Regions from separate parts of the Halomonas sp. DP4Y7-1 genome, predicted to be linked through region 3. Evidence: predicted binding sites of a transcription regulator. Region 3 holds the regulator's gene; each other region holds the start of a gene.
The links. Region 3 encodes sigma-54, which starts transcription at its own class of promoters, with help from an activator protein. Its sites were predicted from a motif close to TGGCACNNNNNTTGCTNT; they were not measured.

Region 1 (3,262 bases), on a different contig from region 3:
GATAACTACAACCACACCGTGGTCCAACCGGAAGCCTCTTTGATCAATATTGCGGCGCTCTACCTCAAGGTCATGGAGGAGCATCTGGCGGTGGATGAGGAGGTGCGCCTGCTGGGTTGGTCACTGGGCGGCAATATCGCCACCGAGATGGCCTGGCAGCTGGAGCAGCGAGGCTTCACCAAGGTTCGTCTGTACCTGCTGGACACCTACTTCAACATGGGGGATGCGGACTTTCTCGGCAATGCCAAGGACGTGCGCGATGACTTCGAGAAGGAGTTGGTCAACAAGGGTATTCCGCCGGATGAATTTCTGTTGAACCGCTGGGAGGAGCTGTACGAGGTCAACCGTGACATGCTGCGCTCCGCCCATGAACGACCGCTGACGAGCACTCAGGTCGTGCTGTTCAAGGCGCTGGAAGAGGTGGCGCCCGTCGAGGGCAGACCTGGTGGTGTCCCCGATGACCTGGTGCTGAGCTCGGTCTTTGACAACAACGTTGCCGAGTTCTCACGTACGGTACCCGCCCTCATTCCATGCCCGGGAGTGACCCATATGGGGATGCTGGATGCCGTTGACTGGATCGCCGAGGTGCTGGTCAAAGACCTGACCGACCCCTTGAAGACGTAAGCGTATCGGCCCCGGTGATGCAGTATGTGAAATGTGACTGCCTGAGCCGTTTAGCCCCCGTCGGTCGAGAAGGGGAATGAGCTTCATCTCGATCGGCGGGGCTGGCACTCCGCTCACGGGCGACCGACAGGCCTACGGCCAGCCCTTCCAGCTGAGGGCACTGCACCGGCCTGGGCTCGCTATCGCTGGCTTCTGGCTCGCTAGCAGTGGGGCGGGTCAAACGTCGTGGGCGGGCAGCAAGGAGCCTGTGCGACAAGCGCTGGCCAGGGTGCCGTTGCCGGCTGAATTGGAGGGCGCTGTGGCGAAACGGCGCGATGAGTACCGGGCCGGGCGCCTCTGCGCGGTCTATGCGCTTGGTCTGTTGGGCATCGACAGCGGGGTGCCGGGCAGGGGGGCTGACCGTCTTCCGCGGTGGCCCCCTGGCGTGCTTGGCAGCATCTCTCACTGCAGCGACCTGGCGTTATCCGCCGTGGCATCCTCTGATTTATATGCAGGGGTGGGCATTGACGTAGAGCAGTGTCTGGACGCTGATGAGGCCGATAGCGTGGCAGAGGTGGTCGCGAGTGGTGCTGAACTCCTGCACCTTCCTGGGTGGCTATCGAGGCCTATGGCGGTGACGCTTCTTTTCAGTGCAAAGGAGGCGATCTACAAGGCCATCTTTCCTGACCTAAAGCGCTACGTGGACTTCGCGGAGGTCTGTCTGCATCGTGCGCTGCCTGGCCTTCTTGTCTTTCGTCCGTCGTGCGCATGGCAATCTGCTGGACCACCCCACGGGAGGGCGCCTTGGCACGAGCATATCGAGTGGCCTGTGGCCTTCCATATTGAGGCGGGCAAGGTGGTCACCCTATGCGTGCTCAGCGGTGAGTCGTAAGGCGGCGCTTAACAGAATGGCGCGGAACGTCTTGAAGAACGTTGCGCAGGCTGTGGGATGGCGGACGTCAACGTCTGCTTTTGGTGCAAGTCGGCAAGGGTGGCTGCACCATGAGGGTGCCTTTGCCAGTCCGAAGAGAACCGGGAGATAACACCGGGGCCCGTGAAAACATAAGTGGCATGGAACTTGCTTTGTCAGAGTGAGGCGACGATCGCGCACCGCGACCTGTCGCCACGACTCCGATAACGACAACGTCACCCTGGAGAATTTCCCATGTCCTTAGCTTCGGCCTCTGCTGTGCTTAATCCTGCCCGCCGTTCCTTGGCGCTTTCTGCCTTTGCGCTGTCAGCACTGTCTGTGGCGATGGCGGCTCCCGCCGTTGCCGACGAGGACCCGATCAAGGTCGGCATCCTGCATTCTCTGTCCGGCACCATGGCGATCAGCGAGTCGACGCTCAAGGACACCATGCTGATGCTGATCGAGCAGCAGAATGAAGCGGGGGGATTGCTGGGTCGCGAGCTGGAGCCGGTGGTGGTTGACCCGGCATCCAACTGGCCGCTGTTTGCCGAGAAAGCGCGTGAGCTGTTGGCCCAGGATGAGGTCGACGTGATCTTCGGCAACTGGACCTCGGTCTCTCGCAAGTCCGTGCTGCCGGTGGTGGAAGAGCTTAATGGACTGCTGTTCTACCCGGTTCAGTATGAGGGGGAGGAGTCCTCCGAGAACGTCTTCTACACCGGCGCTGCACCGAATCAGCAGGCCATTCCGGCCGTCGACTACCTGATGAACGATGTCGGCGTGGAGCGCTGGGTGCTGGCGGGTACCGACTACGTCTATCCGCGCACCACCAACAAGATCCTTGAGGCCTACCTGAAGTCCCAGGGGGTGGCCGACGAGGACATCATGGTCAACTACACCCCTTTCGGTCACTCGGATTGGCAGAACATCGTCTCCGAGATCAAGCAGTTTGGCGGAGTGGGCAAGAAAACCGCCGTGGTCTCCACGATCAACGGCGACGCCAATGTTCCCTTCTATCGTGAGCTGGCCAATCAGGGCGTTGATGCCGCCGATATTCCCGTCGTTGCCTTCTCCGTAGGTGAGCAGGAGCTGTCCGGCCTGGATACGGCTCCCTTGGTAGGCCATCTGGCAGCCTGGAACTACTTCATGAGCGTCGACGAAGACGCCAACTACGACTTTATCGACGCCTGGTACGACTATACCGGCGACGACAACGCCGTGACCAACGACCCCATGGAAGCTCACTACATTGGCTTCAACATGTGGACAGAAGCGGTGCGCAAGGCCGGTACCACCGAGGTGGACGCCGTCAAGGAAGCCATTATTGGGGTGTCGGTGCCCAACCTCACCGGTGGTTACGCCACCATGATGCCCAACCACCACATCACCAAGCCCGTGCTGATCGGTGAAATCCAGGACAACGGCCAATTCTCGGTGGTGTGGGAAACGCCCTCCACCGTCGCTGGGGATGCCTGGTCAGACTACCTGGAAGGCTCCCGCGATCTGATCAGCGACTGGCGTGCACCGCTCGAGTGCGGCAACTACAACGTGGTGCAGGGTAGCTGCGGCGGCGGCGCTGACGTTGCTGCCACGGAGTGACATTCGCTACCAAAAACACGGCCGGGGCGCCATGACGTCCCGGCCAGGACCACGCCCATCATGATGCCCTTGACGATCTGACAAGGGCGCTCACGGAATTCCGCTATGAACACAACAGCATGGCGATACTGGTTGAAGGCGCTGCTGCTGGTC
Region 2 (3,262 bases), on a different contig from region 3:
CCCTGCGTTGCCAGCTTGCGATACAGCGCCTTGGCAATATCCAGACTCATGCGGTTGAGCCCCGCACTGGCATCATCGGCAGAGACCGGCTGATGCTTATGATCGTAGACATCGGCAATGTCGACCTGACACAGACGGTTGGTCGAATGGTCACGGTGCACCTCGGACAGCACCCCGATCTCCAGTCCCCAGTCGGCGGGTATGCGCAGGTTGTCGAGCACCTCCGTGCGCATGGAAAACTCGCCTGACAGCGGGTAGCGATAGCTATCGAGATAGTCCAGATAAGGCAGCGGCCCGTGCATGATCTTCAGCGCCCGCAGCAGCGGCGTGACCAGTAGCCGGGACACCCGTCCGTTCAGCTTGCCTTCGGCGATGCGCGAGTAGTAGCCCTTGCAGAACGCGTAGTTGAAGCGTGGATGCGCCACGGGGTACATCAGTCTGGCCAGCAGCGAGCGGTCGTAGGTCAGAATATCGCAATCGTGCAGTCCCACCGCTGCTGTGCGCCCCGATGCCTGGACATAGCCCGCACAGAACCAGACGTTGCGCCCCTTGCCCGGCTGCTGTGGGGCAAGCCCCTCGGCAGACAGGTCTGCGTCGAGCTCGCGCAGGCGAGGTCCATCATTCCACAGGATGCGGTGGTGCTGAGGCAGGCGGGAGAAGAATTCCCGAGCACGCAGAAACTGATCGCGGTCGGCACGATCCAGGCCGATGACAATCTCGGACAAGTAGTCGGCACTCGACAAGGTCTCGACGATCGCATCCAGTGCCGGTCCTTCCAGTTCAGAATAGAGCGACGGCAGGATCAGCCCCAGCGGCCGCTGTCTGGCGAACTGCTCAAGGTCCGCCTCAAGCTCTTCGGCAGAACGACGGGTCAGGTTGTGAAAATCGGTAATGATGCCGTTCTGATGGAAATCGCTCATGCGTCGTCCTCTTTTCCGCCAAGATGGTGATGCTGATCGTCTGTCTGCACGCCCTGGTCACCCCTGGCCGCTGCCTCGAGGGCCTGAGGGTTCGCTCCCCAGCAATGGGCTACCCCTTCGGCCCAGCCCCGTGGCCCCATCGCTTCACTGCGGTAGAGGTTTGGCTGATCCGGCCGGACATCCAGACCATGCTGGCCGCGAATGACCACCGCGGCGTCGGTTGCCTCCAGCATGGCCACGTCATTGGGGCCGTCGCCCAGGGACAGGGTGGTCGGTCGTTTGCCCTTCAACGCCTCGTAGCGCGCACACAGCCAACGCACCGCCTGGCCCTTGTCGGTATCCCCCAGCACATGCCAGAAGCGTCCGCCACGGGTCATGCGCAGGCCATCGCCTGCCAGCCCTTCGCGAAAGCGTTGCAACAGCGCATCGTCGTCTTCCCACAGCAGCGGCTCGCTGCCTTCGCGCAGGCGCGCCAGGCGTGCCTCCTGTTCATCCAGGCCGGTGAACGCCACGACGTCCTCCAGTGCCATTTCACTCATGGTCAGAAAGCGCGCCGACAGACGCTCCCGCCAGATCGCCACGCGCCGACGAATCAGTCCGATATCGACACCCAGGGTGCGAATGACCAGGCCATCGGGGCCCACTGGACCCTCGCGCCTGGCATGGCACCAGCTGTCGGGCAGGGCGATGACCGCTCCGTTCTCGGCAATAAAGGGCTGATCAGCAAGTCCCAGCGCCTGGCGCAAGCCAAGCAGCTCACTGCGCGTCTTGCTGGTCACCGGAATCACCCCGACACCGGCCTTGCGCAGCGTCTCGAGCCACGGCTGGGCAGGCGCCCAATCGTAGTCATGGTGGTCAAGTAGAGAGCCATCCAGGTCGGTAAACAGAAGGCGGGGTTCAGCGCTGTCGCCCAGGCAGGGCGTGGCAGTGGCGTGCATGGCAGGGCCTTCGCATCAAAAGAGTTCACCTTGACTCATAGCAAGGGGTACGCCACCGCGTTTAGGAAGATAAAAAAAACAGTCACATGCAAAAACATGTGCACAACGAAGCATCCATCGAGGTCAGGACAGGTGCACGCCCAGGCACCAACATGGTGCAGCAGCACCCGGCAGGCTTGGCCGGCCCCCTGGATGAGCCTGCCGCCAGCATGAAAATGCCCCCACGAGCAGGGCTCATGGGGGCATTTCGTCGTGCAGGCTACGTCATCAGGCTACGGTTCCTGATGGTGCTTACCCTGCCGCTATCAGGCGTAAACCGGAAGACGAGCGCAGACTGCCTCGACCTTGGCTTTCACGTCCGCTTCAACGGCTTCGCTGGACTCACCGCTGGCCATGACATCGAGAATGTCGCAGATCCAGCCGGCCAGGTCGCCGCACTCGGCCTCGCCGAAACCGCGAGTGGTCACCGCCGGGGTGCCGATACGCAGGCCAGAGGTCACGAACGGGCTCTGGGGATCGCCAGGCACGGCGTTCTTGTTGACCGTGATATGAGCGCGGCCCAGAGCGGCATCCGCATCCTTGCCGGTCAAACCTTGCTTGATCAGGGAGAGCAGGAACAGGTGATCTTCGGTGCCACCGGACACCACATCGTAGCCGCGCTCGATAAACACCTTGGCCATCACCTGGGCGTTCTTGACCACCTGCTGCTGGTAGGTCTTGAACTCGGGCGCCATGGCTTCCTTGAAGCAGATCGCCTTGGCCGCGATCACGTGCTCGAGCGGCCCACCCTGGCCACCAGGGAAGACGGCGGACTGCAGCTTCTTCTCGATGTCGGCATCGTTCTCGGCGGACAGGATCAGGCCACCGCGGGGTCCGCGCAGCGTCTTGTGGGTAGTCGTGGTGACCACATGGGCGTGGGGCAGCGGAGTCGGGTAGACACCCGCCGCCACCAGACCCGCCACGTGGGCCATGTCGACCAGCAGGTAGGCGCCCACTTCGTCAGCGATCTTGCGGAACTGAGCCCAGTCGATGATCTGGGAGTAGGCAGAGAAGCCTGCGATGATCATCTTCGGCTGGTGCTCGCGGGCCAGACGTGCCACTTCTTCGTAGTCGATACGTCCGGACTCGTCGATGCCGTACTGAACGGCATTGTAATGCTTGCCGGAGAAGTTGGGACGTGCGCCGTGGGTCAGGTGGCCCCCAGCGTCCAGGCTCATGCCGAGGACGGTATCACCCGGCTTGACCAGCGCCTGGAAGACCGCGCCGTTGGCCTGGGAGCCGGAGTGCGGCTGAACGTTGGCGTAGCTGGCACCAAACAGCTCCTTGGCGTAGTCGATGGCCAGCTGCTCGACAATGTCGACGTACTCGCAGCCACCGTAGTAGCGCTTGCCGGGATAGCCTTCC
Region 3 (3,262 bases):
CATTGCCGATGCCGGTGCTACCCAGACGTTCGCGGCCGATCAGGCGACTGAAGACTTCCTGGCTATCCAGGCTTGGTGTGTTCTGCGCAATGAAGGTGCTGAAAAATTCCAGCACCCTCTTCTTGCTGCCCCCCGGGACGTCAAATAGCGTGCGCTCGGGGGGGAGAATGGCATCCAATGTCATGAGAGGTCAGCGAATTCCGGCGCCTTGGGCGCGGGCTTGGGATTTTTCCTTGTGCTTGACGAGCTGGCGGTCCAGCTTGTCGGCAAGGGCGTCGATGGCGGCGTACATGTCGCCGTCCTGGGCTTCTGCATGCAGGTCTGCACCGGCAGCGTGAAGCGTACAGGCAGCCTGTTGGCGCTCCTTCTCCACCGAGAGGGTGACCTGCACATTGGTGATGTTGTCGTAGTGGCGCTCCACACGGGCGAGCTTCTCTTGTACGTAGTCACGCAGGGGATCGGTCAATTCGACGTGGTGGCCGGTAATGTTGACTTGCATGACAAGGCTCCTTGCTCTTGCGGGTGGTAGCTCGATTGTAACCCTTTTTCCGATCCTGCAAACCCCCCTGCTTCTACGCATTAAGACGCAGATGTCGTGCGATATTTCAAGCGCTTGCGCTTTTCATGCAACTGCGCTACGCACTCTGCTCTTCGCCTGTCTCGAGCCTTCTGGCCGGGCTCAGCGCAGGCGCTTGCGCTCGCTTGAAGAGGGAATATTCATCGCTTCTCGATACTTGGCGACGGTGCGTCGGGCGACGTTGACACCGTCTTCGGCGAGCAGCTCCACCAATTTGCTGTCAGACAGCGGTTTGCGAGGCGGCTCCTGCTGGATCAGCGACTTGATCATGGCGCGTATGGCAGTGCTGGAATGGGCATCCCCATCCTGACCAACCTGGCTGGAAAAGAAATACTTGAGCTCGAACACTCCCCGTGGCGTATGCACGAATTTCTGGGTCGTCACCCGGGAGATGGTCGATTCGTGCATCTCGACCTTGGCCGCAATGTCTGCCAACACCAGCGGTTTCATGGCGGCTTCACCCTGCTCGAGGAAGTCGAGCTGCCGCTCCATGATTTCGCGTCCGACCCTCAACAGGGTGTCGTTGCGGCTTGCCAGGCTCTTGATCAGCCAGCGCGCCTCCTGCAGGTGGTCCTTCAGAAACTGGTTGTCCTGGCTCTTGTCGGCCCGTCGGATCAACGCCGCATAGTCGGGTTGAATGCGCAGGCGTGGCATCGCCTCAGGGTTCAGCTCGACGCGCCAGCCTTCTTCGGTGTGGCGGACCACCAGATCGGGAATGACATAGTCGTTGTCGCTGTCGCCGTACTGGCTGCCAGGCCTAGGGTCGAGGCCACGGATCAGTTCGATGACATCGTCCAGCTGCTCTTCGGTCAGGCTCAGGCGGCGCTTCAGCAGACGACGATCACCGCTGGCCAGCGCCTCGAGAAACTGGCGTACCAGTCTTCCCGCCTGGGGCAGAAGGGGGGTGTCACGGGGCAGGCTGTCCAGTTGCAGCTGCAGGCATTCGCGCAAATCTCGGGCAAATACACCGGTAGGTTCGAATTGCTGCAGCCTGGCCAGCACCGACGCCACGTCCTGCAGGGGCGGGGCAGCAGCGTCGTCATCGGCCAGGCCCTGGGCGATATCGTCAAGGTGTCCCACCAGGTAGCCATCGCCGTTGACCGCGTCAATCAGGCACTCTGCGATGCGCCTGTCATTATCATTGAGGTCCAGCAGGGCCAGCTGCCAGCTAAGGTGGCCATGCAGGGATTGCCCGCTGGCCTGGCGCTCGAAGTCTGGCGCCTCGGCGCTGCCGGCCGGGGCGGTGCCAAGGTCTTGATAGGTATCGGACCAGTCGCTGTCGACCGTTAGCTCGGAGGGGATCTCGTCGGCCCAGTCGTCGTCCTTGCTGTCCTTGACCTGCAGCTCGCCGAATTCATCCTCCAGCTCGAGCATCGGGTTGGCCTCGAGCGCCTGCTGGACTTCCTGGCGCAGGTCCAGCGTGGAAAGCTGGAGCAGGCCAATAGCCTGTTGCAGCTGAGGGGTCATGGTCAGCTGGGTGCCGATCTTCAGCTGCAGTGACGCCTTGAGGGCCATGATGTGACTTCCGTTCGTGGAGCTGAAAAGCCTTACCCTAACGGCGGGTCAGGTACCATGCAAGCTTCTTGCCAACTTGTGGGCAGGGGGTGGCGCGCAGGGCTTGCAGTGCCCCGCATGCGCGTCAGTGCAAGGTCGAGCGGGCGCCATGAAGACCCTGCCAACATAGCGGCCCGGCAGCGCCCGTGGTGGCTAAAGGCGAAAGTTTTCGCCGAGATAGACTTCCTTGACGCGCTGGTTGGCAAGGATCGACTCGGCACTGCCTTCGGCGATGATCTGGCCGTCGCCGACAATGTAGGCGCGGTCACAGATGTCCAGCGTCTCGCGCACGTTGTGGTCGGTGATCAAGACGCCGATGTCACGAGCCTTGAGCTGGCGAATGATCGACTTGATCTCGCCGACGGAGATCGGATCCACCCCGGCAAAGGGTTCGTCGAGCAGAATGAAGGCGGGTTCTGTGGCCAGGGCTCGGGCGATCTCGACCCGGCGTCTTTCCCCGCCGGACAGGCTCATGCCCGGGTTGTCGCGAATGTGGCTGACATGGAAGTCTTCGAGCAGTTGCTCAAGGCGCGCCTGGCGACCGTCCCGGTCGAGGTCCTTGCGGGTCTCGAGGATCGCCATGATGTTGTCGGCTACGGACAGCTTGCGGAAGATGGAGGCTTCCTGGGGCAGGTAGCCAATACCCGCCAGTGCCCGCTGGTGCATGGCCGCGCGGCTCAGGTCGTCATCGTCGATGCTGATGGTGCCAGCATCCGCCCTGACCAGTCCGACGATCATGTAGAAGGAGGTGGTCTTGCCTGCGCCGTTGGGGCCCAGCAGGCCCACAATGCTGCCCTGTTCGATGGACAGGCTGATGTCCTGGACGACGCGGCGCTTCTTGTAGCTCTTGGCCAGATGGCGAGCGTGGAGAGTCTTCATCAGTTTCCTTGGCTTTCCGGCTCGAGGGTCATGCGAATGCGCTGCTGGCCGTCGACACCCTGTGCGCTGGAGCGAGCCTGGACGACGCGGCGATCCAGAAAGTACTCCAGGTAGGCACCGTCGAAGGTGTCATTGGCCTTGTGCAATTCCGCCTGGTCGATGAGTTCCATGCGGCGCTCGGCAACATGGTAGACCACCTTCTTGCCCCAGCCCTTGACCACCGGCTCTTCCGGCGAAGGCTGCTGCTCCAGA

Region 1: urtA (urea ABC transporter substrate-binding protein) is a predicted target of sigma-54. The motif match lies at 1,671-1,688, and genes of this name have one in related genera.
Region 2: KUV72_RS04325 (HAD-IIB family hydrolase) is a predicted target of sigma-54. The motif match lies at 1,896-1,913, and genes of this name have one in related genera.

The regions. Positions count from the first base shown of each region.
Region 1 covers NZ_JAHVKS010000010.1:84,908-88,169, forward strand. The annotation lists gene KUV72_RS17115 (non-ribosomal peptide synthetase) at 1-624, shown strand, start outside; gene KUV72_RS17120 (4'-phosphopantetheinyl transferase) at 701-1,495, shown strand; gene urtA (urea ABC transporter substrate-binding protein) at 1,859-3,109, shown strand; gene urtB (urea ABC transporter permease subunit UrtB) at 3,215-3,262, shown strand, end outside.
Region 2 covers NZ_JAHVKS010000002.1:171,820-175,081, forward strand. The annotation lists gene KUV72_RS04320 (glycosyl transferase) at 1-920, opposite strand, end outside; gene KUV72_RS04325 (HAD-IIB family hydrolase) at 917-1,858, opposite strand; gene glyA (serine hydroxymethyltransferase) at 2,164-3,262, opposite strand, start outside.
Region 3 covers NZ_JAHVKS010000004.1:127,058-130,319, forward strand. The annotation lists gene ptsN (PTS IIA-like nitrogen regulatory protein PtsN) at 1-184, opposite strand, end outside; gene hpf (ribosome hibernation-promoting factor, HPF/YfiA family) at 191-499, opposite strand; gene KUV72_RS09535 (RNA polymerase factor sigma-54) at 680-2,092, opposite strand; gene lptB (LPS export ABC transporter ATP-binding protein) at 2,285-3,010, opposite strand; gene lptA (lipopolysaccharide transport periplasmic protein LptA) at 3,010-3,262, opposite strand, start outside.